Regions from separate parts of the Alteromonas sp. ABH2_165 genome, predicted to be linked through region 2. Evidence: predicted binding sites of a transcription regulator. Region 2 holds the regulator's gene; the other holds the start of a gene.
What was found. Region 2 encodes FliA, which starts transcription of late flagellar genes. Its sites were predicted from a motif close to CTAAAGNTNNNNNNNNNNNNGCCGATA; they were not measured.

Region 1: a site for FliA is predicted at 5,985-6,011, ahead of ACXAFQ_RS02160 (flagellar protein MotY). Genes of this name have one in related genera too.

What each region holds. Positions count from the first base shown of each region.
Region 1 covers NZ_JBSWWF010000001.1:489,981-500,958, reverse strand. Annotated here, with positions in the region: gene ACXAFQ_RS02185 (winged helix-turn-helix domain-containing protein) at 1-404, opposite strand, end outside; gene ACXAFQ_RS02180 (fused MFS/spermidine synthase) at 619-2,556, shown strand; gene ACXAFQ_RS02175 (retropepsin-like aspartic protease family protein) at 2,599-3,093, opposite strand; gene ACXAFQ_RS02170 (hypothetical protein) at 3,470-3,766, shown strand; gene glpQ (glycerophosphodiester phosphodiesterase) at 4,027-5,034, shown strand; gene ACXAFQ_RS02160 (flagellar protein MotY) at 5,084-5,947, opposite strand; gene rnt (ribonuclease T) at 6,188-6,823, shown strand; gene ACXAFQ_RS02150 (peroxiredoxin) at 6,945-7,550, opposite strand; gene ACXAFQ_RS02145 (bacterioferritin-associated ferredoxin) at 7,776-7,970, shown strand; gene ACXAFQ_RS02140 (TonB-dependent receptor plug domain-containing protein) at 8,077-10,887, opposite strand.
Region 2 covers NZ_JBSWWF010000001.1:369,531-380,508, reverse strand. Annotated here, with positions in the region: gene ACXAFQ_RS01630 (chemotaxis protein CheW) at 1-549, opposite strand, end outside; gene ACXAFQ_RS01625 (ParA family protein) at 557-1,321, opposite strand; gene ACXAFQ_RS01620 (protein-glutamate methylesterase/protein-glutamine glutaminase) at 1,350-2,495, opposite strand; gene ACXAFQ_RS01615 (chemotaxis protein CheA) at 2,520-4,793, opposite strand; gene ACXAFQ_RS01610 (protein phosphatase CheZ) at 4,806-5,549, opposite strand; gene cheY (chemotaxis response regulator CheY) at 5,584-5,967, opposite strand; gene ACXAFQ_RS01600 (RNA polymerase sigma factor FliA) at 6,016-6,744, opposite strand; gene ACXAFQ_RS01595 (MinD/ParA family protein) at 6,741-7,607, opposite strand; gene flhF (flagellar biosynthesis protein FlhF) at 7,604-9,100, opposite strand; gene flhA (flagellar biosynthesis protein FlhA) at 9,130-10,978, opposite strand, start outside.

The sequences.
Region 1 (10,978 bases), 120 kb from region 2:
GCAGGTGCAATTGCGAGCCACAAACCGACACCGAGAGCCAACAGACCGATGAATGCCAACGAATAGGCGTAATGATAATTTCTGCGTTTTTTGGGTAATTGTTGGGGAAGCTCGAGCGAATATCCTCGCTTAGGATGGGTCACAACAATCGCGGCATTTCTGGAATCTTCATTGAGCGCTTTGCGTAGTAACGCAATGCAACGCTGCACTGAACTGGTGTTGAATATCGACCCGGGCCAAACCGCATTAAACAGCTGTTCATGACTCACTACCTCGCCAGCATTGCGATACAGATATTGAAGCACTTCCATCACTTTGGGTTCAACGACAGCAACATGATCTGCCGATGAAATCCGACAACGCTTCACATCAACATCAAACTTCCCTATTTGAAACTTGTCCATCTACATCTCATAAATACATTAAAAACAGATACTAAGCTTTTCTTAAGGAAAAAATAAGCCTGACTACATTGCTGCTAAATGACATACCAGAGAGGCTTCACGCAACATAATTTCAATAACGTTGCTAACCGTGAAACGACTTCTTTTTATACTACCTATTTTGTGCAGTGCGTTCCTGCTGTTTCAGATCCAACCCATTATTTCGAAGGGCCTATTGCCTGAATTCGGCGGCAGTTCTTCAGTATGGTCTGCGAGTATGCTGTTCTACCAATGCGTGTTACTTCTTGGATATCTTTACGCACACGGCCTGAGTAAACTTAAACTCCACTCACAGTTTATCATCCATGCTTTATTGCTTCTTCTTTCCACCTTTATCACGCTTAGTGGTGAATCTGTCCAGAACAGTAACAATGACTATCCGGCATTAGCCGTAATAGGGAAACTCACTTCAGAAATTGGCCTCGCATTTTTTCTGCTGGCAGCCACCAGTGTGCTACTGCAACAATGGCATTTTCGTACCGGCCATTCTGAGGTGCCTTACCACTGGTATTCGTTCTCCAATCTAGCCTCTCTGATTGCGTTAGTAAGCTACCCTTTCTTCTTTGAGGCTTATTTGCCAACGTCTGAACAGAAGCATTATTGGTTCGGATTATATGTGATTACAGTGATACTAAAACTGGTTCTTATGGCAAGCCTGTATGCCGTTGAACCAACAAAGCCAGTAAAGAATAAAACTCAACAGCCAGATGGCGTTCGCCGCAAGCAGGTTCTGTTATGGATTACGCTGTCTGCCACCAGCTCCATCATGCTTATTGCTACTACACAGTTAATGAGTATCAATATTCCACCAATGCCACTGGTGTGGTTGCTACCTTTGTTAATCTATCTAGCCAGTTACACGTTCTGCTTCTCTTCCAGAAAAACGTACAAACGCAAAAAGATGTTGCCGCTGTTGTTCGCTGCCATTTTCTTTGGTTTGATTATGTACTTTTTGGGCAGCCAGTTTAATACCCTTTCTCAGCTTATCATTTACAATTTGATATTATTGGTTTGCTGCATTATTTGCCATGGAGAACTTCGTTCCCGTGCACCAACCAGTGATAGCATGACAACATTTTACGTGGCTATTGCAATGGGCGGCGCGTTAGGCAGCTTGTTCTCGTCAATCATTGCCACATTGATCTTTGAGCGAATCACCGAATACGTTTTGGGGTTATTTTTGGTGGTAATTGTCTATATCTGTAACGCCCCGAGAGCGGCTAGTCAGAAAACCAGAATGATTACGAACTTTGGTGGCATATGTGTTCTGACAACGCTCCTTGTTTGCTACCTGTATATTGAAAACCGTTTTGACCAGTATGATGTTGCCACTGTACGTAATTTTTATGGATACGTGACGGTTAAAGATGTAACGGCAGGCAATATATCAGAGCGGAGACTCGTAGATGGCACCACAGTTCACGGCTCCGAACCTCTAAAATTAAGAAGCGCGAGTGAAAGCTCCTATTACCAGCAAACCAGCGGCGTTGCTGTCGCTGTAAATTATTTACAGCAAAGGGAATCAATTAATCTTGGCGTTATCGGCTTGGGCGCTGGCGTACTGGCGAGTTACATTCGCCCGAACGACAGCATTACCTTCTTCGAATTAAATCCAGCCGTTTACGAAATGGCAAACAAATATTTTTCCTACCTCAAGAATGCTCGAGGCTCTGTAACGGTGAATGTTGACGATGGGAGAATTGCGATTGCCAGACAACTGAATGCCTCAAAACAGAAGTTTAACGCAATCATCGTTGACGCGTTTTCCAGTGACGCCATTCCTGCTCATCTCCTTACCAGAGAGGCTTTTGATATTTATTGGCAACGACTAGAGGAAGATGGACTATTAATTATTCATATATCCAACAATCACATTGATCTTATGCCCGTGCTGCTAAGCCATTCGGCTTACTTTGATAAGGCTATTTTTCAATGGAGAAGCACTTTGCAATTACAAAATAATTTTAGTTCAGACTGGGTTGTACTCACGAATGATCATGACTTTACTGCTGAGCATTTTCCTTTCCAAGCCAATAGTACCCGTTCAAACTCGGATCTCGCTGTTGAATGGACCGACGAGAAATATAGTCTCTTGCCGTTAATAAGGCTCTAACCGCAATCTTTCTTAAATGTACTCCAAAACTGCTACCAGTGTTTACTCTTGTAAGCATCCTGACAGTGTTATTTGTTCCGCTGTCAGGGTTAGCGGTGCCGCTTTCAGTAGTGCGTTCACACCAAGAATATTACTGCCTCTTGGCAGTACAGAGACATCCACCGGCCCAACTTCGCAATGCCCACCAATACGTACTGAATCGAGACGATATTGAGACACCGTGACAATTTTACCGTTGGCCATTCGCGCGGCGGCTTTACTGGTTGCAGTCAGCTTTTTGCTTCGATTTAACGCTTTGAAGGTTTGCTCATTGAGTGTCAATAAACTGGAACCCGTATCGAGCAGGAATGATGCTTTAACCGCCGAGTCGAGCGTGGCATCCAGATACAATGTACCGCCCGCATGTTGTTGTAGACTGATGGTTTGCTCACTGGCTAGCGCATGCATCGACAGCAATGTTAGCGCGAATATCAGTACGCTTTTTAATGGGCTCTTTAATAGATTAAACGACTGTGCACGGTTACTCAGGGGTTTCATGATCATTGTCCTGTTTATTAACCCTAATTACACAGCAACTATATGGCCAGTATGTAAGTGCCTGATCTCACAGACATCAAAGTCTTCAGCAAATTGGCTATCGCCCCACTAACGAGCACCGCACAACGAGATTGCACCACCAAAAAGCAAATTTCATGAAAATGCGCCTATAATGGCCTAATCAGATAGCAATCATTACCAGAATAAATAATCATTGATAGAATAAAGCTATCACCAGATAGGATTGTTTGTTAATTATTTGTTTATCACAATAACTAAGCACCATATTGATGCAAAAACAGATAAGGACACCATGATGAAATTTGCGCTAAGATTAGCCACATTCGCTTTTGCCTCTTCAATGAGCAGCTTAGTAATGGCAAGTAACGATCAAGACACCATCGACATTCAAGTTGTAGATTACTCTGGCAAGCCGCCGTTCAAGCGTGTAGTTAAAACGGTACCGGTTTCCGACGTTGCTCAACTCGAAGCACTCGGAGAAGCCGCCACAGAGTACGTGGAAGTAAAAGAAGTCATTAAACGCGGCAAGCCTCCCTATCGACGGGTTACCACTCGCATGCCAGTTTACGATGTAGCGCAGTTAGAATTACTTGAAGATGAGGACAAACCCAAATTAAAAGGTAATCGTCCTCCTTTTAAGCGTCATAAGTAACGAATTGAACGGGTTTGTTTGCCTGCAAACCCATTCTTTGCCTCTCGTCGTTATTGATAGCATTTCAACCTAGCGCTTAAAATAGCGAATACTCCCCCTCTTAAGCTTTTCACTCAGTCACTTTTGCCGAACCCATTCAGCGCTCTATCTAACCGTTTCTTCTTGAGATAGTGCCACTGCCACATTACTGTCTATAACGCGTGTTAACATTTAAAGCATCGTCATGATCATTCGGCGAGCATCACAAAAAAGGATTACTCGTGTTTACCAGCAAACTAAAAGCCATTGCGTTATCCACAGCGCTGATCACCAGCCAAGCCAGCGCCTTCGATATCATTGCCCACCGCGGCGCATCTGGCTATTTGCCTGAACATACCCTGGAAGCTGCTTCTCTGGCGTTTGCTCAGCAACCCGATTTCATCGAACAAGATGTGGTGGCGACGAAAGACGGCGAATTGGTTGTGCTTCACGATATTCATCTGGAAACCGTAACCGATGTGGCTTCGAAGTTTCCCGAACGCTCTCGTGACGATGGCCGTTGGTACGCACTGGATTTTACGCTAGCGGAATTACGTACATTGCAAGTAAAAGAACGGTCGGATACCGATGGAAAACAAGTGTTTGCCAATCGCTATCATGGCAGCAAAGCCCTGTTTACCGTTGCTACATTGGATGAACACATTGAACTTATCAGTGAACTTAACCGCGAGTTCAAAAGCAATATTGGCTTTTATACTGAAATCAAATCCCCTGCCTGGCATAAAAAAGAAGGCGTAGATATCAGTCAACAACTACTGGACACATTGGCGCGCTACAATCTCAATGGCAAAAATGCGAACATTTATGTGCAGTGTTTTGATTTTGCTGAAGTGAAGCGCTTACGCAACGAGCTTGGTTTTAAAGGCAAGATTGTCTTACTGCTGGCCGACAACAGTTGGGGCGAGTCTGCGACCGATTATCAGGCGCTGCTAACCCGACAAGGCATGCAGGATATAGCAAAATACGCCGACGGCATTGGCCCCTGGTTCCCACAGCTATTAGACATGAAAGCGCTGCAGCAAGGTAAGGTTGTTCCGAGTCCCTGGCTGGCAACGGCAAAAAAAGAAGGCCTGGTTATCCACCCTTATACATTTCGGATTGATGCACTCCCCACGGGAATGACTGCAGAGCAGATCCTTGGATTATTAACGGGACCACTGGCAGTAGATGGCGTATTTACCGATCAAATTCCCCCCGTGAAGAATTTTCTGCGACAAAGTGGTAAATAGCAAAACGCCGGCAGTCTTGCCGGCGTTTTAGTTTCTCACTGTGGCGTGTCTATCCTTTGGACAAGCGCACTACAACCCTACGGTTCATTGCCCGTGAATCGGCATTGGTGTTTGGTGAAATGTGGCGTTTCTCACCATGCCCGGTAACTTCAATTCTCTCAGCATCCACCCCCATAGAGGTGAAGAACGACTTTACCTGCTCCGCACGACGAATAGAAAGCTGCTCGTTGCTATAGCGACTTCCATAGCTATCGGTGTAGCCATCGAGAAGTACTAACTCCAATTCTTTATCTTCTTTTAAGTACTCGCCAATCATACTCAATCGCTTTTGCGAGTATTTTGTGAGGTCAACACTGCTTTTCTCGTAGGACAACACGGTATATGCAATATCGTCGAAATTGTAAGGCAGGAGCTGCGAAACGCATTTCACAAAATTTCGATATACAGGTGTAAAGTTACTGGCATTCAGTGCCACGGCAACTTTATCGTACTCGTTATACCAATCTTTGTAATAAATCGTGGGCCAGTAACCCTTTTCAAGCTCGCTTAGCATGGTCCATGCAGCTTGCTCAGGTAAGTCGCCGTTGTATTGGGTTCGCAGCGTCATGTCGGCAATATTCTTGGGCATTGCTCCTGGCATCCAGGTAGGCGGCACGGAATACACCGCAGCGACATCGAATTTTTTTGGCAACAAATCCATGTCCAGTTCAAATTCCATGTTTAACTGTTTGGAAGCCACACTTGAAAATAGCGCATCGCCATAGCCCGGCACGGTGTGAGCAAGAGTGCACTGAAGGCGCGTTTGCTCTTTCAGCATCCAGTCAGATGCTTCTACGGGAGCGGCATACTGCCGCATTGCGCCCATTGCTGGCGCACTGATCAATAAGATGCCGATTAATACCTGTCGAAACATATTCCGCCCTGCTACAAAAGATGATCTGCACTTTCTTTATCGCCACGATGAGAAAAAAGTTTAGCACAGCACAACAACAATTCGCGTATTCGCAGCATTGCTTAGTTTTCAAAGGTAGATACCCAAAGCAGTTCTTGCGATAATCACGCCTTTCGCCATGATATTCCTGAACGCCCAGGCTGGTTTTTCAGCGACTATCTGTAAAATGCACGCCTTTATTATCAAGGATTTCTGCTGTTTATGTCTGAAAATGCCAATGTACTGAAGCATCGCTTTCGCGGTTATTTCCCCGTCATTATTGATGTGGAGACTGCCGGTTTCAATGCCGCCACCGACGCCCTGCTTGAAATTGCTGCGGTGACACTTCAGATGGATGAAAACGGCGATCTACACCCTCATAAAACCGTACACTTTCATGTTAACCCGTTTGAAGGGGCGAACCTCGAACAGGCTGCGCTGGATTTCAACGGTATTGATCCTCATTGTCCATTACGCGGCGCCCTTGATGAAACCGAAGTCATGAAGGAAGTGTGCAAGCAAATCAGAAAACTGCAAAAAGATGCTGACTGTCAACGCTCGGTCATTGTTGCCCACAATGCGACCTTTGATCAGAGTTTTGTGAATGCTGCTATTGCGCGAAGCAATATCAAACGCACGCCATTCCACCCTTTCGTCTCGTTTGATACCACTACCTTAGCAGGCCTTGCTGTAGGGCAAACCGTACTGGTAAAAGCCTGCCGTGAAGCCGGCATCCCGTTTGATCAGAGTGAAGCACATAGCGCGCTCTATGATGCCGAAAGAACCGCTGAGTTGTTCTGCTACATCGTTAATCGTTACAAATCACTAGGTGGATGGCCTGTAGCCGAGAACGCTTAAGCCGTTGACCAACTGACAAACACTGGAACATTTGGGTAATAGTTTGTCTTCCGAGAAGCGCTAGAAACAAAAACGCCGCGATGATTTTCATCAGCGCGGCGTAGAGGTATCACACCGTCGATTAAAGCTTGTCAGCTTCTTCTGACAGGTATTTAGCAACACCTGCTGGGGATGCGTCCATGCCAGACTTACCTTCAGTCCAACCTGCTGGACATACTTCACCATGCTCTTCATGGAAGCTCAGTGCGTCAACCATACGCAGCATCTCGTCGATGTTCCGACCCAGAGGCAGATCGTTAACCACCTGGTGACGTACATTGCCTTCACCGTCGATCAGGAAAGAACCACGGAACGCTACACCTGCTTCTGGGTGCTCAACGTCATATGCCTGGCAGATTTCATGCTTAACGTCAGCAACCAGTGTGTACTTAACCGGACCAATACCGCCTTCATTTACTGGCGTGTTTCTCCACGCATTGTGAGAGAACTGAGAATCGATAGATACACCAATCACTTCTACACCGCGCTTCTGGAACTCTTCGTAACGCTTGTCAAAAGCAATCAGTTCAGAAGGACATACAAAAGTGAAGTCCAGCGGGTAAAAGAAGATAACCGCTTTTTTACCTTTAATCGCTTCGCTTAAAGTGAAAGTATCAACGATTTCACCACTGCCTAAAACAGCTGCTGCAGTAAAGTCAGGGGCCGGACGGCCTACCAGTACGCTCATTGTTTGCTCCAAATTTTTTCAGATTGTTATAGTTTTGCCATTGCGGCACTTTCAATATAGGTGCGGATAAATGAAAGCCAAGTATTCTGTTGTCAAAATCTATCGATGTTATTAATCGCCACTGTATTTAGTCTAAAGTTTAATCATAAAAATGATCTTTCCACCTTGCCAAACATACAAATAGCAATTATTATCATTAACGATTTAATTTAACGGGTTGGTAGTATGTTTGTTTGCATGTGTTATGGCGTAACAGATAAAGACATCAAAAATGCAGTAGAACAAGATGGCGTAGGTAACATCCGTGAACTTCGTCAGCAACTCGATCTGGGTAATCAATGCGGAAAGTGCATTCAGATGGCTCAGCAAATTATCGATTCAACAATTATCGATGAAACGTTATTCAAAGAGGTTTGCTAACTAACCTTCCCCTTTATTTCAGTTTTATTTTACGCCTTCCAGGGTTCAGCGCCCTAGCACGTTTAACGCCCTCAAGCTTCTTTCGAACACGAACCTGCACACGTTCTTAAAAATCATATCGCGACTGCAAGTACCAGAATCCGCCGTTCATGCCTGAAGGTGATGTAGGTGGATACAGCGCCCCGACTACATCTGCATAGGGATTAATTTGCGGCGTTGTATTAAATACATTCGAAGCCCCTAACGCCACCGTCAAGTTTTCAGAGTAATGCCAGCTTAATTCCGCATCCAGGGTAATCATGCTGCTACCGTCGATATCCATTCCCGCAGCCGCATCAACATGGTCTTCATAAAACGCGCCATAGTACTTAAGCCGCCAAAGCATAGACCAGGCCTGCCAGTGTTGCTTTAAGGTAGTGGTTATCCGCACGGCGGGAAGGTTGTCTTCCAGCATGCGCACCCGCTGCGGTGTCAGACTAGGCACCAGTAACACTTTACCATCAGGCTGAGTTTGCGGAAAAGCCGAAAGCCGCTTAACCCGCGTATCTGTCCAGTTAAATGATGTCGTTAGCGCATTGGTCACATCCGCCAAATCAAACCGGTAATTCAATACAATATCGACACCCTGTGTCGCAGTATCAAAATCATTGGCAAAATATTTAATCGCGCGATAGTTGTCGGCTTCGGGATTACCTTGTGCGATAAGTTGTTCCACGTCGTCTGCAGTAAGAGGAATGGCGGATGTGGTACTGATACGGTCATACAGACGAATATTGAAATAATCGACGGTGAGATAAAAATCCTCGTCCCAAAAGGCGACCAGTCCAATGCTGCTGTTAATCGATTCTTCTGGGGTTAGCGGTTCGGCACCCAGCATTTGCGAGATAGGATGCGTAGGAGGCAGCGTTGCTTGATCTTCCAGACCCGTTGACGCATAGGCTGTAGTAATGTTGATGACATTGCTCTGCCCCACCGTGGGCGCCTTAAAGCCCGAGCTGAGAGAGCTTCGAAAAGAAACGATATCGTTTAACTGGTATCGCAGATTGACCTTACCATCTAGGGTAGAGCCAAAATCAGAGAAGTGCTCTGAGCGCAATGCGGTGGCAAGTTGCAGATCTTCGCTCAGGAACATTTCCACATCGGCATATAAGGCCCAGTTGTGGCGGCTCCAGTCCCCTGCAGTTACTGGCTGATAACCCGGAAAGCCATTAGAACCAATACCAAAGCCAGGAGAAGTCGCAACTTCTGCATTGTTCGCAAACGGCCCTTCAATCCACGACGCGTCATCCCCTGCCTGCTGGCTATAGCGCTCACGTCGCCACTCCATACCCGTGGCGAAACTGATAGGTTTAGATGTCCAACTGTCTAAGAAGCGAGAAAAATCCAGGTTGATGGTACGCTCTAACTGACTAACTGCACCGGGCGTAAAACTGGTTGGGGTTGCTTCGCCTAGTGAGGGGTTAATGGTGTTATGCAAGCGGTAGCTCACATTCGAATAACCGACACTGGCACTAAGATCAAAAAGCCAATCATCATTGAGCTCACCACGAATGCCCGCAAATGCAGAACCGTCTTTTATCACTCCGCCAAAACGTGGCGTGAAACCACCGGGAAACCACTCATTAAATGCAAAACAGTTCTGGCCCAGCGGAGTAGAATTATCCGCGATTTGCAAATAGGCGGGGTCGTCCAACACGTTGTTGTCGGTGATAAAAATATCGGGACACGTTATCCCCTGCCCTAAGCCATCTTTGTCTGCGACGAGAAGTTTGGCTGTATCACTGTTTGGATCAGCAAAAATCCCCAGTCTGGTATGAGGGTGACGATAGTAAAATCCGCCCTCAATTTCACGACGTGCAGCGGTACCAAACCAATAGACATCGACTTTCTCGGTTAGCGGAACTGCCGCATTAAAAGCCAGTTTGGCGTCGCTATTTACATCCAGCGCTCCCCATACCTGGGAGGGGGATGAAACAAACGTATTACCGGCGTCGATAAGCGCTTGTGCGTCGGCACGCTGCACAGAACGACTCGTGCCATTTCGTTGTTGGTACTCTGCCGTGATATTAAAAAAGCCACTTCCCAATGACGTGCCAAGGTTCCCTTGTAGATGAACCAGTTCACCATCACCTTCATAATACTCACCGGTTTTCGCGCTGAGGTATCCCCCCTCTCGACGATCGTCGAGCACAAAGTTGATAACCCCAGCAATCGCGTCCGAACCGTACTGTGCTGCGGCGCCGTCGCGAAGCACTTCCACCTGTCTCATGGCACCGGCGGGCAAGACTGAAATATCAGGCCCCTGTGCACCATCTGATAAACCGCCGCCCAGGAACGTAATCACAGAAGAGCGATGACGTCGCTTGCCATTAAGTAACACCAGCGTGTGGTCGGCAGCCATCCCTCGCAGATTGGCCGGGCGTACTAAGCTAGCGGCATCGTTAATGGGCTGATCGTTTACATTCAGTGACGGTACAACACCGGCCAACATGCTTAACACATCAGAACTGCCCTGGGCTTGGAGTGTATCACCGGCAATAATGTCTAGTGGCACCGGCGACTCAACCACTGAACGTGGTGCACTGCGGGTGCCTACGATAGCGATGCGTTCAATAGAAAAACCGATGTCATCATTAATGCGGGATTTAGGTGGACGCGGTGGTGGCTGGCGTAACTCAACAATAGGCTTTACGGTTAGCATGCCGGTAGCATCAATCTGCACGGCGAGCTCGGTTCCCTTCAAAAGATGAAGTAACCCCTCCTGCAGGGTAAAAGTACCCGACAAGCCATTAGCTTGCACTTTCTCGGCGAGTTCATAAGGAAACAGTAAAGTGGTATTCGCTTGTTTAGCGAATTCTGTTAACGCAACATCCGCCCGCTGCGCAGGAATGTCGAATTCAATTTTCTGTTGAGCCATTGCAACAGATGCAGCGAAGTAGCTGGCTGCAACTAATCCGGTGATGCGAAGCTGTCGTCTAAGGCGTTGGCTTACTAATGGAAAGCGCATG
Region 2 (10,978 bases):
GCCCCACAAACTGTCCCCTAACATAATAAGATACTGATAGTTTAGCGTTTCTGCGAGATTTTGATCGTATTTTTCTGGCATAACCCACATTGCAGTATCAACAACGTTTATTTTTTGTTCACGATGCAGCATCACCCCTTTAAACCACTTAGGCTTACCGATGAGCCCACCGACTTTTTCCATGCGGTGGATACCGCCTAGTGTCACTAAAGGCACCGCCAGTGTGAGACCAGCTACCTCAAAAAACAGTGCCTGGAAACGATTCTCAAGCAAATCCTGAATGGGCCGGTGAGTCACCGGCTCTTGAGGTACCACAATGGCTTCTGCAGAAGCAATGCTTTCCTCAATTTCTTCCACCACAGGCGCAGCCACGTCAACCTCTTCAACGGGCGTTGCTACCGGTTCCCGGGCCACGATGTCAGCAGTCGCCTGCTCAAGTAACCGAGCGGTGTTTGCCGTGACATCTGCCGGGTCTTCCGGACTCTGTAGTAAGCTGTCCAGATACGCCTGCATCACATCTTCACGGGCGAACGGCGTACTCTTGCTCATAGTCGACTCATAGTTCCAATTCATCTAACAGTTTAGTATAGGCGAAGACCCCTCGCGATCTCGGATAAACCACAGAGGCAGGTGTCTGTGCCTGACTCGCATCTCTGAACCGAGTATCGACGGGAATGACATCACTCCACACTTTACTGCCGTAATCGTCTTGCAATTTTTGATGTGCCTGGATGGCCGCATTTGTCCTGCGATCAAACATAGTTGGCACAATCAATGTGTCAAATTCCTTACGTAACGAACGCCCCATAATCTCTAGGGTGTGCACCATTCTGTCGAGACCTTTAAGTGCCAAAAATTCGGTTTGCACCGGCACCACCACTTTATGGCAGGCTGCCAGCGCATTCACCATCAATACACCCAATACAGGTGGGCAGTCGATCAGTACGTAATCGAACTCCTTTTCCACAGTCTGCAAGGCTTTTTTAAGAATAAGTCCCATACCATTTTGCATACCCATTTGTCGGTCCAGCGTGGCTAATGCCATAGATGCCGGAAGAATAAACAAGCTGTCTAATTTGGTGGGGCACAAACTGTCCAGTACCCTATCGGCAGATATCTCCTGATGATTAATAAAAATATCGTAAACAGAGGCACTTAGTTCTTCTGCATCGGTACCAAAGTAATAACTGAGCGACGCGTGAGGATCGGTGTCGATTAATAACACCCGTTTACCCTGTTGCGCTAGAATGCCTCCCAGCGTAACGGTGGTCGTGGTTTTTCCCACTCCTCCCTTCTGGTTGGCAATCGTCCATATTTTCAACCTTCAACTCCTGCTGATTGAATTCGCTCTACATCATCTCAGAGCGGATACACGATGCAATATGTTCAATATTGATGCTCTTTTCCGCAATACCGGCTTTTGCCACAGCCTGCGGCATGCCATAAACCACGCAAGAATCTTCATCCTGAGCCCACACCTTTGCGCCTTTTTTATGCAACGCGTCACAGCCTTCGCGCCCGTCTGCTCCCATACCGGTAAGGATCACACACAGTACGTCGCCGCCGTAAATATCAACCAAACTGTTAAAGGTAATATCCACGCTGGGCTTGTAGGTATCTTTCTCGTGAGCATGCGCATCACGCAATGCAATATTTGGCAAAGAGCGGGAATCTACCACCATCTGCTTGCCCCCTGGCGCCAAATACGCACAACCAGGCCGCAGGATGTCACCTTGCTCCGCTTCTTTCACAGAGATATCACAGTTGTTGTGTAAACGCTGAGCAAACGCATTGGTAAACGTTCCGGGCATATGCTGAACCAGAACAATAGGATGAGGAAAGTTAGCAGGTAAACCTGAAAGCACTTTTTGTAATGCCACAGGCCCGCCGGTTGATGCACCAATGGCAAGGCACTTATAACGCTTGCCTGAGGCTTTAACTTGAGACACCACTGGTGCGGCACTGGCACTTTCTGCCCGCCCTGTAAGCACAGACGAGCTTTTAAAAAACGTGGCTTTGGGTGCATTGGCAGGCATCGGAGGCGCAGGCTTAGGTGCTGGAGCTGCACGGGCCATTGGCGGTCGGCGTATACCCACACCGCGTCGCGCAAGTAACCTGACTTTGGTTCTCAGCAGGCTCGCAGCGTCTTTGCGATTTTTAGAGATCTCTTCAAATTTCTTCGGAAGAAAATCCAACGCACCAGCTTCCAGTGCGTCCAGGGTAGCCTGAGCACCTTCGTGAGTCAGCGATGAAAACATCAAAATTGGAATTGGACGTTTAGCCATAATCTTTTTGACCGCCGTGATGCCGTCCATTACCGGCATCTCGACGTCCATGGTCACTACATCCGGCGATAGCTTGACAAGCATATCCAGCGCTTCTTCGCCGTTACAGGCTTCACCTACAACCTGAAGTTCTCTGTCTTCATCCAGAATTTCACGGACACGGCGACGATAAAACGTTGAGTCGTCCACAACAAGGACTTTAAACGCCATAACAAGAAGTTCCTTTACTAGCAGCTATGACCGACGGGCATAGCGCTTAAGAAGACTTGGGATATCCAGAATGAGTGCAATACCACCATCAGATGTAATGGTTGCACCGGCCATGCCTGGAGTTCCTTGCAACAACGCATCCAGCGGTTTAATCACCACTTCTTCCTGACCAATTAGCGCGTCGACAACAAAACCGACCTGTTGGGTACCAATTTGTACCACAACCACATGTCCTTTTTCTTTGCTAATGTCTTTTGGTCCGCGAATTAACCATTCGCCGAGGAAGAACAATGGAATCGCTTTTGAACGAACTATCATGGTCAGTTGACCATCTACCGTATTAGTCTTTTTGATATCCATGTTGATGATTTCATTCACAGCACCCAACGGCAATGCGAAGGTTTGTTTGCCAACAACAATCATCAGGGTAGGCAGAATTGCCAACGTCAGTGGGACTTTGATTTCAAGACGGGTTCCTTTACCCATCTGAGAATCAATATTTACGGTACCATTGAGTTGGTTAATCTTGGTTTTCACCACGTCCATGCCCACACCACGACCCGAAATATCACTGATTTCGGTTTTGGTGGAGAAGCCCGGGGCAAAAATCAGGTTGAATGCTTCAACATCGGACATTCTGGCTGCCGCATCGGCATCGAGAACACCGCGACTGATTGCAATTTCTTTCAGTTTTTCAGGGTCCATGCCCTTACCATCATCATCGATAGTAAGCAGAATGTGATCACCCTCTTGCGACGCTGATAGCTTAACCGTACCCATGCGCGGTTTTCCGGCATTTGCCCTGTCATCTGGCATTTCAATACCGTGGTCCACGGAATTTCTAACTAAGTGAACCAACGGATCGGCCAGTGCCTCAACCAGGTTTTTATCCAGGTCGGTATCTTCACCCTCAAGCTCAAGGGTAATTTCCTTTTTCAAGCTGCGGGCGAGGTCACGTACAACCCGAGGGAAACGACCGAAAACCTTCTTGATGGGCTGCATGCGGGTTTTCATTACCGCGCCTTGTAAGTCACCCGTTACAACGTCGAGGTTGGCAATGGCCTTCGACATGTCTTCATCGTTTGTGGTGATGCCAAGGCTAAGTAAGCGGTTTCGCACCAACACCAACTCGCCCACCATATTCATTATCTGATCGAGGCGTTTGGTATCAACCCGTACAGTGGTTTCAGCTTGCGGTGCCTTCTCTTCTTTCTTGGCTGGCGCGGCTTTAGCAGCAGGCGCAGGTTTACTGGCCGCTGCCGGTTTAGCAGGTGTCGCAGGCTTCGCCGGTTCCGCCGGTTTGGCGGCCGGAGGCGGTGTAGCTGCCTTAGGCGGCTCTGCTGCCTTAGGCGGCTCTGCTGCCTTACTCTGTTCTGCTTTCGCGGCCTGAACTGCTTTGGTCGCAGTATTGTCTACTTCGACGCCACCTGCAGGCCCTTGACCTTTACCATGCAATTGATCAAGTAAGGCTTCAAATTCGTCATCAGTGATTTCGTCGTCACCGCTATCTGCGGCCGGCTCAACGGGTGCGACTGCCGGTGCTGGCGCAGCATCTGATGGCCCTTTAAACTGCCCTTTGCCGTGAAGCTCATCAAGTAGAGCTTCAAATTCATCATCGGTGATATCTTCACCATCGCCACCCGCTGCAGGTGCCGCTGGCGCTGCCGGGGCCGGTGATGCTGCAGATTCAGCAGGACGACCAGGCGCACCTGAACCATGTAATTGGTCCAGCAAGGCTTCAAACTCATCTTCTGAGATATCTTCAATACCACTGTCGCCAGATGCCACAGCAGTAGCTTCGGGTGCAACAGGCGTTTCTTCAACAATGAGTTCTGGTTCTTCTTCGACAGGCGCCTCAACTACCGGCGCTGCGGCTGAAACATCGCCGAAAATATTTTCGTCTGCGGATTCAGGCTTACTGAGTTTATGGAGGGTATCGACCAGTGCTGTGTCTGCGGCCTCTAATGGTTCGCGGGCTTTAACACGTTCAAACATCTCAACAACCACATCCGTGGCTTGGAGAATAACATCCATAAGTTCAGGTGTTAGCGTGCGCTGACCGTTGCGCATCACGTCAAAGACGTTTTCTGCACCGTGACAAATCTCTACCAGTTCGGTTAGAGAAAGAAAACCAGCACCACCTTTTACAGTGTGATACCCACGGAAGATAGCGTTGAGGAGGTCAGCATCTTCCGGGTTGTTTTCCAGGTCGACCAGCTGTTCCTGTAATTGTTCAAGGATCTCACCAGCCTCAACCAGAAAGTCCTGTAGTATATCCTCATCAACTTCAAACGACATTCATTCGCTCCCCTAAAAACCAAGGCTTGATAGAAGGTCATCCACATCGTCTTGACCCTGTACTACATCGTCACGTTTTTCAGCATCAAGAATTGGGCCTTCTGCCTCAATCGCATCTGGCTTCTTGGTGGGTGTTTTATCTTTAGGCTGACCAGCTTCACCAAACACAGTCAACATATTCACCAAGCTATCTTCTACTTCTTTCACAAGATCGATTACACGTCGAATAACCTGCCCCGTGAGATCCTGATAACCTTGTGCCATCAACACTTCGGTTAACAGACTATTAAGTTTAGTCGAATCCTGAGATGCGTCTTTAAACAGGGAGTCAATTTCCAAACACAACGACTTAAACTCACCTAGCTCGATTTGACGGGTCATGAGTTTCTGCCATTCAGGCTCAATTGCGCCGATACGCTCTGCCAGAGATTCCGCAATAGGCATGCATGACTCGACAGCATCCATTGTGGTGTTGGCGGCTTTCTCTGTTTCTTCGATGACGTAATTCAGACGAGTCTGCGCATCGGGAATATCATCGTTGGCTAAGCCTGCGATGCGCTCGTCTAATTGAAATGTGTTTAATGCATCATGGAGCTGACGGGTAAGCTTGCCAACCTCGGCAAAGAGCTCCACAGATTCCTTGGCTGATACTGCCTCCAACAGAGCATTGGCGGATTCATCATCCCCTTGCTCTAGATAACTAACCAGTTGCTTCGCCTCTTCTAGCGAAATAGGGACTTTTTTAATGGGTGACATCCAGTAATCCTCTTCTCTGGCAGGTGCTGCTAAGTTAGCCTAAACGCTGAAAGATTTTGTCTAATTTCTCTTTTAGTGTAGCTGCTGTAAATGGTTTCACCACGTATCCATTTACGCCAGCTTGTGCAGCAGCAACAATTTGCTCTTTCTTCGCTTCTGCAGTCACCATGAGCACTGGTAAGTGTTTAAGTTTGTCGTCAGCACGGATAGCTCTAAGCAGATCGATCCCTTGCATTCCCGGCATGTTCCAGTCAGTCACGACAAAGTCGAAGTCGCCTTGCTGGAGCATAGGCAAAGCTGTACTACCATCGTCAGCTTCCTGAATATTGGAAAATCCAAGATCTTTAAGCAGGTTTTTTATGATTCGTCTCATCGTAGAAAAATCGTCTACCACGAGAATTTTCATGCTCTTGTCCAAAATAGCCTCCGGTGAAGGATAGTAAATCGTTATTAATATTGGTGTGCGCTATTCTTCAGCCTGCCAGGATTGCATTCGTGCTTTTAGTTTTAACATGGCTTGGCTGTGAATTTGACTGACTCTGGACTCACTCACGTCGAGCACTTCACCTATTTCACGTAGGTTCAGTTCCTCGTCATAGTACAGAGACAATACAATCGCTTCCCGCTCGGGTAATGTTGTTATAGCGTATGCCAGCGCTTTCTGAAAGGCGCCTTGCATAAGATCTTCTAACGGTGAGTCATTACCCTTACTTTGTTCTGTTGTGATCACATCTTCAGATACACCGAGATCTTCGATACCGATTAATTTTCCGGCATTGACCTCGTTAAGCATTTGATGATAATCATTAATGCTGACATTTAGCTTAGCAGCTATTTCAACATCGCGCGCATCTCTTCCTGTTTCTCTTTCAACTAAAGAGATAGCTTCTGTGATTGCGCGGCTATTCTTGTGCACTGAACGGGGAGTCCAGTCACCTTTTCGAATTTCATCCAGCATGGCACCGCGAATACGAATACCCGCAAACGTCTCAAAACTGGCGCCCTTCGAACCGTCAAAATTTTTCGCAGCTTCCAGCAATCCGATCATGCCAGACTGTATCAGGTCGTCCACAAGCACACTGGCAGGTAAACGGGCCATCAAATGATGGGCTATGCGTTTAACCAATGGTGCATGTCGCTCTACCAACTGTGCAGTGTCATTCTGTTGTCGGTAAGCTGCTGCTTTACTGTTCAACGTTGGTTTCCTACCGCTTGTTTAGCTACCAGTTGTTCGATGAAAAATTCGAGATGTCCGCCTGGCTGGGCAGGAACCGGCCAATTAGCCGCTTTGGTCGCCAATTGACTAATGGCTACGGCGGCAGGCGAGCCTGGGAAAGCATCAACGATGGCGGTCTGCTTTCTTACCGCTCGACGAATATTCTCGTCGAAGGGGACGGTAGCCACCAGTTCAAGCGCCACATCAAGGAAACGCCCAGTGACTTTTGATAATTTACTGAAAAGCTCCTGTCCTTCACGTATGTCCCGCACCATGTTGGCAACAATTTTAAACCGAAAAACACCGTGTTCCCGATTTAGAATTTTAATTAACGCATAGGCATCAGTGAGCGAGGTGGGTTCGTCGCACACCACGACCATAATATCCTGAGACGCCCGGGAGAAACTCAGCACCATATCGGAAATACCCGCTGCAGTATCGACAATGAGCACGTCGATTTGCGAGCGCAATTCACTGAACGCACGAATTAGACCTGCATGCTCGGTAGGCGACAATTCTGTCATTGCCTGCGTACCCGACGTTGCCGGTGCGATTTTGATGCCATGGGGGCCGGTTACCAGCACATCGTCGAGGGTGCATTCGCCAGACAGCACATGAGAAAGGTTCTTCTCTACTCGCAGTCCGAGCATAACATCGACGTTAGCCAGGCCAAGGTCGGCGTCGAGCACCATCACCCGTTTGCCTTGCTTTGCCATGGCGATGGCCGTATTCAGTGTGATGTTGGTTTTACCCACACCACCCTTACCGCCGGTGACGGCTATAACCTTAATGAGGCGTGATTGATTCATCTTTCGTAAGCTACTCGCTTGATCTTCGATCATACTGCCTTAACTGAATTAACTTCATGATTATGCTTAGTATGATTCAAACCGTACTTTTTATAAAGCTTTGCCGCTGCAGATACGAGAGATTTCGCATCAGCAACTTTAATATCTTCAGGCACCTGCTGGCCATCGGTCACATAACTCACCGGTAGCTGCTGCTCAACAGCAACGCTTAATACCTCACCCAAACTGTAGCACTCATCAATTTTAGTGAAGATACAGCCGTCGAGTTTAACCGAATTATACGCTGCAATAATGCGCTGCAGAGCAGGATATTGGGTATTAGCTTGCGCAACCAGGTATTTACGTACAGGTTGCATTTGACCGTTGCTAAACTGACCAAGTTGTTGAATTAATCGGCTATCTCGCTGACTAAAACCTGCTGTATCTATTAATATTAGACGTTTATGACGTAACTGAAAGAGTTGTTCAGCTAATTCTTCGCTACTTTGTGCTTTTCGGGTAGTACAGCCAATAATTTTGCCGTAAGTCGCCAGCTGTTCATAAGCTGCAATCCGATAGGTATCGATGGTGATCATCGCTACCTGCTCTGCCCCGTACTTTTGTGCATAACGTGCAGCAAGCTTTGCAACGGTAGTGGTTTTGCCCGTGCCAGTTGGACCGACCAGTGCAACAACACCGGTTTGCGTAAGAATATCGTTACCCGAAACGTTCAGACGGTTAGCCAACAGGTTCAACAAATAAATCCACGCTTCACGCTCGGTGTACTGTGAAGGCGTGTAATGTACTAACTGTTCAGCCAGCGCAACGCTTAATCCCATGCCAGTGAGGCATTGCATCAGGTAGCTGTGAACGGGTCGCTGACGCTTTTTCTTCGCTTCCATCAGGTCGGCCACCTGATATTGCAGCACATTACGTAAAGACGCCAATTCCTCTTTGATGGCATCCAGTTCACTATTGCCCTGCGCGTTACTCGAAGGTGCCTGCTGAGAAGGCGCAGCTTCGAAGTCAGGGCTCATTTGTGAAGCTGGTGCAGTGTTGTTGCGCCCGTGATTAAATACATCAGCAAAAGAAAATACATCATTGTCTTGCTGTGCAGTTTGCTGCTGTGGGCGCTGGGAATGTGGCTGAGCTTGTGCCTTAGGCTGTGATTGATATTGAGGCTGAGCAAGGTCGCGCTGGGAATGAGGCTGAACCTGGCGCGGTGCGTTTTGCTGCGTAGCAGCGTCAGCCGCTGCGTTTCGCTCGGCAGCCTGCTTTTCTAATAATGCACGGAGGTTGTCAGGACCATCATCACCAATAATTTCGCTCAGGCTCGGCGTGGCCTTTTGCTGGCCCGCGGATGCTTTGTTGTCATGGCGCGTGTTCAGGTTAAGTTTTGCCTCAGGTTCTTTATCGTAAGCAGCCACCAGCTCAATACCATCGGCCACTTTACGGTTCGACATAATGACGGCATCACTGCCCAATTCGGCTTTTACCTGGCTTAACGCTTCCCGCATATCTTTGCCAAAAAAACGTCTGATTTTCATCTCAACCTCTTCACTCACCCAGTGTCAGATTATTGACCGACAGAGCTGACAATTTTAATTTGCTTGTCGTCAGGTATTTCCTGGTACGACAACACATGCAAGCCAGCTACCGAATATTTAAGGAAGCGTGACAGCACAGGTCGCAACATACCTGACGTCAGGAGTACTGCAGGCTCGCCTTCTAGCTCTTGTTGTTGTGCGGCCTGTTGCAAGGATTGTTGGAGACGATCTGCGAGTCCTGGTTCGATACCGGCGCCATCTTCTCCCCCTGCCTGAAGAGACTGGTGCAACATCTGTTCCAACTCTGGTGCCAGAGTTATGACGGGCACTTCTTTGGCGCCTTGGCTGATTTCCTGAACGATGAGACGTTTTAGCGCAATACGCACCGCAGACACCAGTACATCTGGGTCCTGACTACGCGGGCCGTACTCAGTCAACGTCTGAACAATGGTACGCATATCTCGAATAGGCACACCTTCAAATAACAGTGTCTGCAGCACTTTCACCACGGTACTGAGTTGTAGAATGTCAGGCACCAGCCCTTCGACCAGTTTCGGACTAGACTTAGCCAGCATATCCAGTAGTTGCTGAGTTTCTTCATGGCCGAGAAGTTGATAAGCATTGTTACTCAGCAGCTGGCTTAGATGCGTTGCCACTACGGTAGCAGCGTCAACAACGGTATAACCGAGTGTTTGTGCATGTTCACGCTGATTTGGTCTAATCCACACTGCGTCTAAACCGAAGGCAGGATCTTTGGTTGCGCGCCCTTCGAGTTTACCGAATACCTGGCCAGGATTAATGGCGAGTTCTTCATCGTGACTGATTTGCGCATCGCCAATGGTGACACCCAACATCGCAATGGTATAAGCATTGGGGTCGAGATCCAGGTTATCGCGAATGTGTACCGGCGGTACCAGAAAGCCAAGTTCCTGAGAGAGCTTTTTACGTACGCCCTTGATTCGGGTGAGCAGTTCGCCGCCCTGGGATTTATCGACTAACGGAATAAGCCGGTAGCCCACTTCCAGTCCGATAGTATCGACCTGCTGTACGTCGTCCCAACCGAGTTCTTTAGCCTCTGGAACCGGATGATCGACACCCGCCTCTGTCTTCGCTGGAACTTTTGGTTTTTCGGCTTCTTTCTTCGCCTGCACACCTTGCCAGTAGGCATAGCCACCCGCTATGGCAGAAAAGCCCAGAAATGCGATATGCGGCATACCTGGCACAATGCCCATGACAAACAGCACCGCAGAGGCAATATACAGCGCCTGGGGGTTGCCCAATTGGGTACGGATTTCTTTACCCATCTCCTGGGTTTCGTTTTCACGAGTCACAATAATGGCGGTGGCCACTGAAAGCAGCAGAGAAGGTATTTGTGCTACCAGGCCATCACCGATAGTCAAAATGGTATACACCTCCATGGCATCGCCAAACGCGAGGTCGTGCTGAATCATGCCGATAAATAATCCACCTACGATGTTAATCAGCATGATGAATAAGCCAGCAACCGCATCACCTTTTACAAATTTAGACGCACCGTCCATAGAACCATAAAAGTCGGCCTCGGCGGTGATTTCCTCACGACGTTTACGGGCCTGATCCTGGTCGATATAGCCAGCATTCAAATCGGCGTCAATGGCCATTTGTTTACCGGGCATGGCATCAAGGGTAAAGCGGGCGCTCACTTCTGAGATTCGACCTGCACCCGCGGTAACCACTTTGAAGTTAATGATCAGAAGAATAGCGAATACGACAACCCCCACTGCATAGTTACCGCCAATAACCACCGCACCAAACGCTTCGATCACTTTTCCCGCAGCATCGCCACCTTCATGGCCGTACAGCAGAACAACCCGTGTAGATGCCACATTAAGCGCAAGC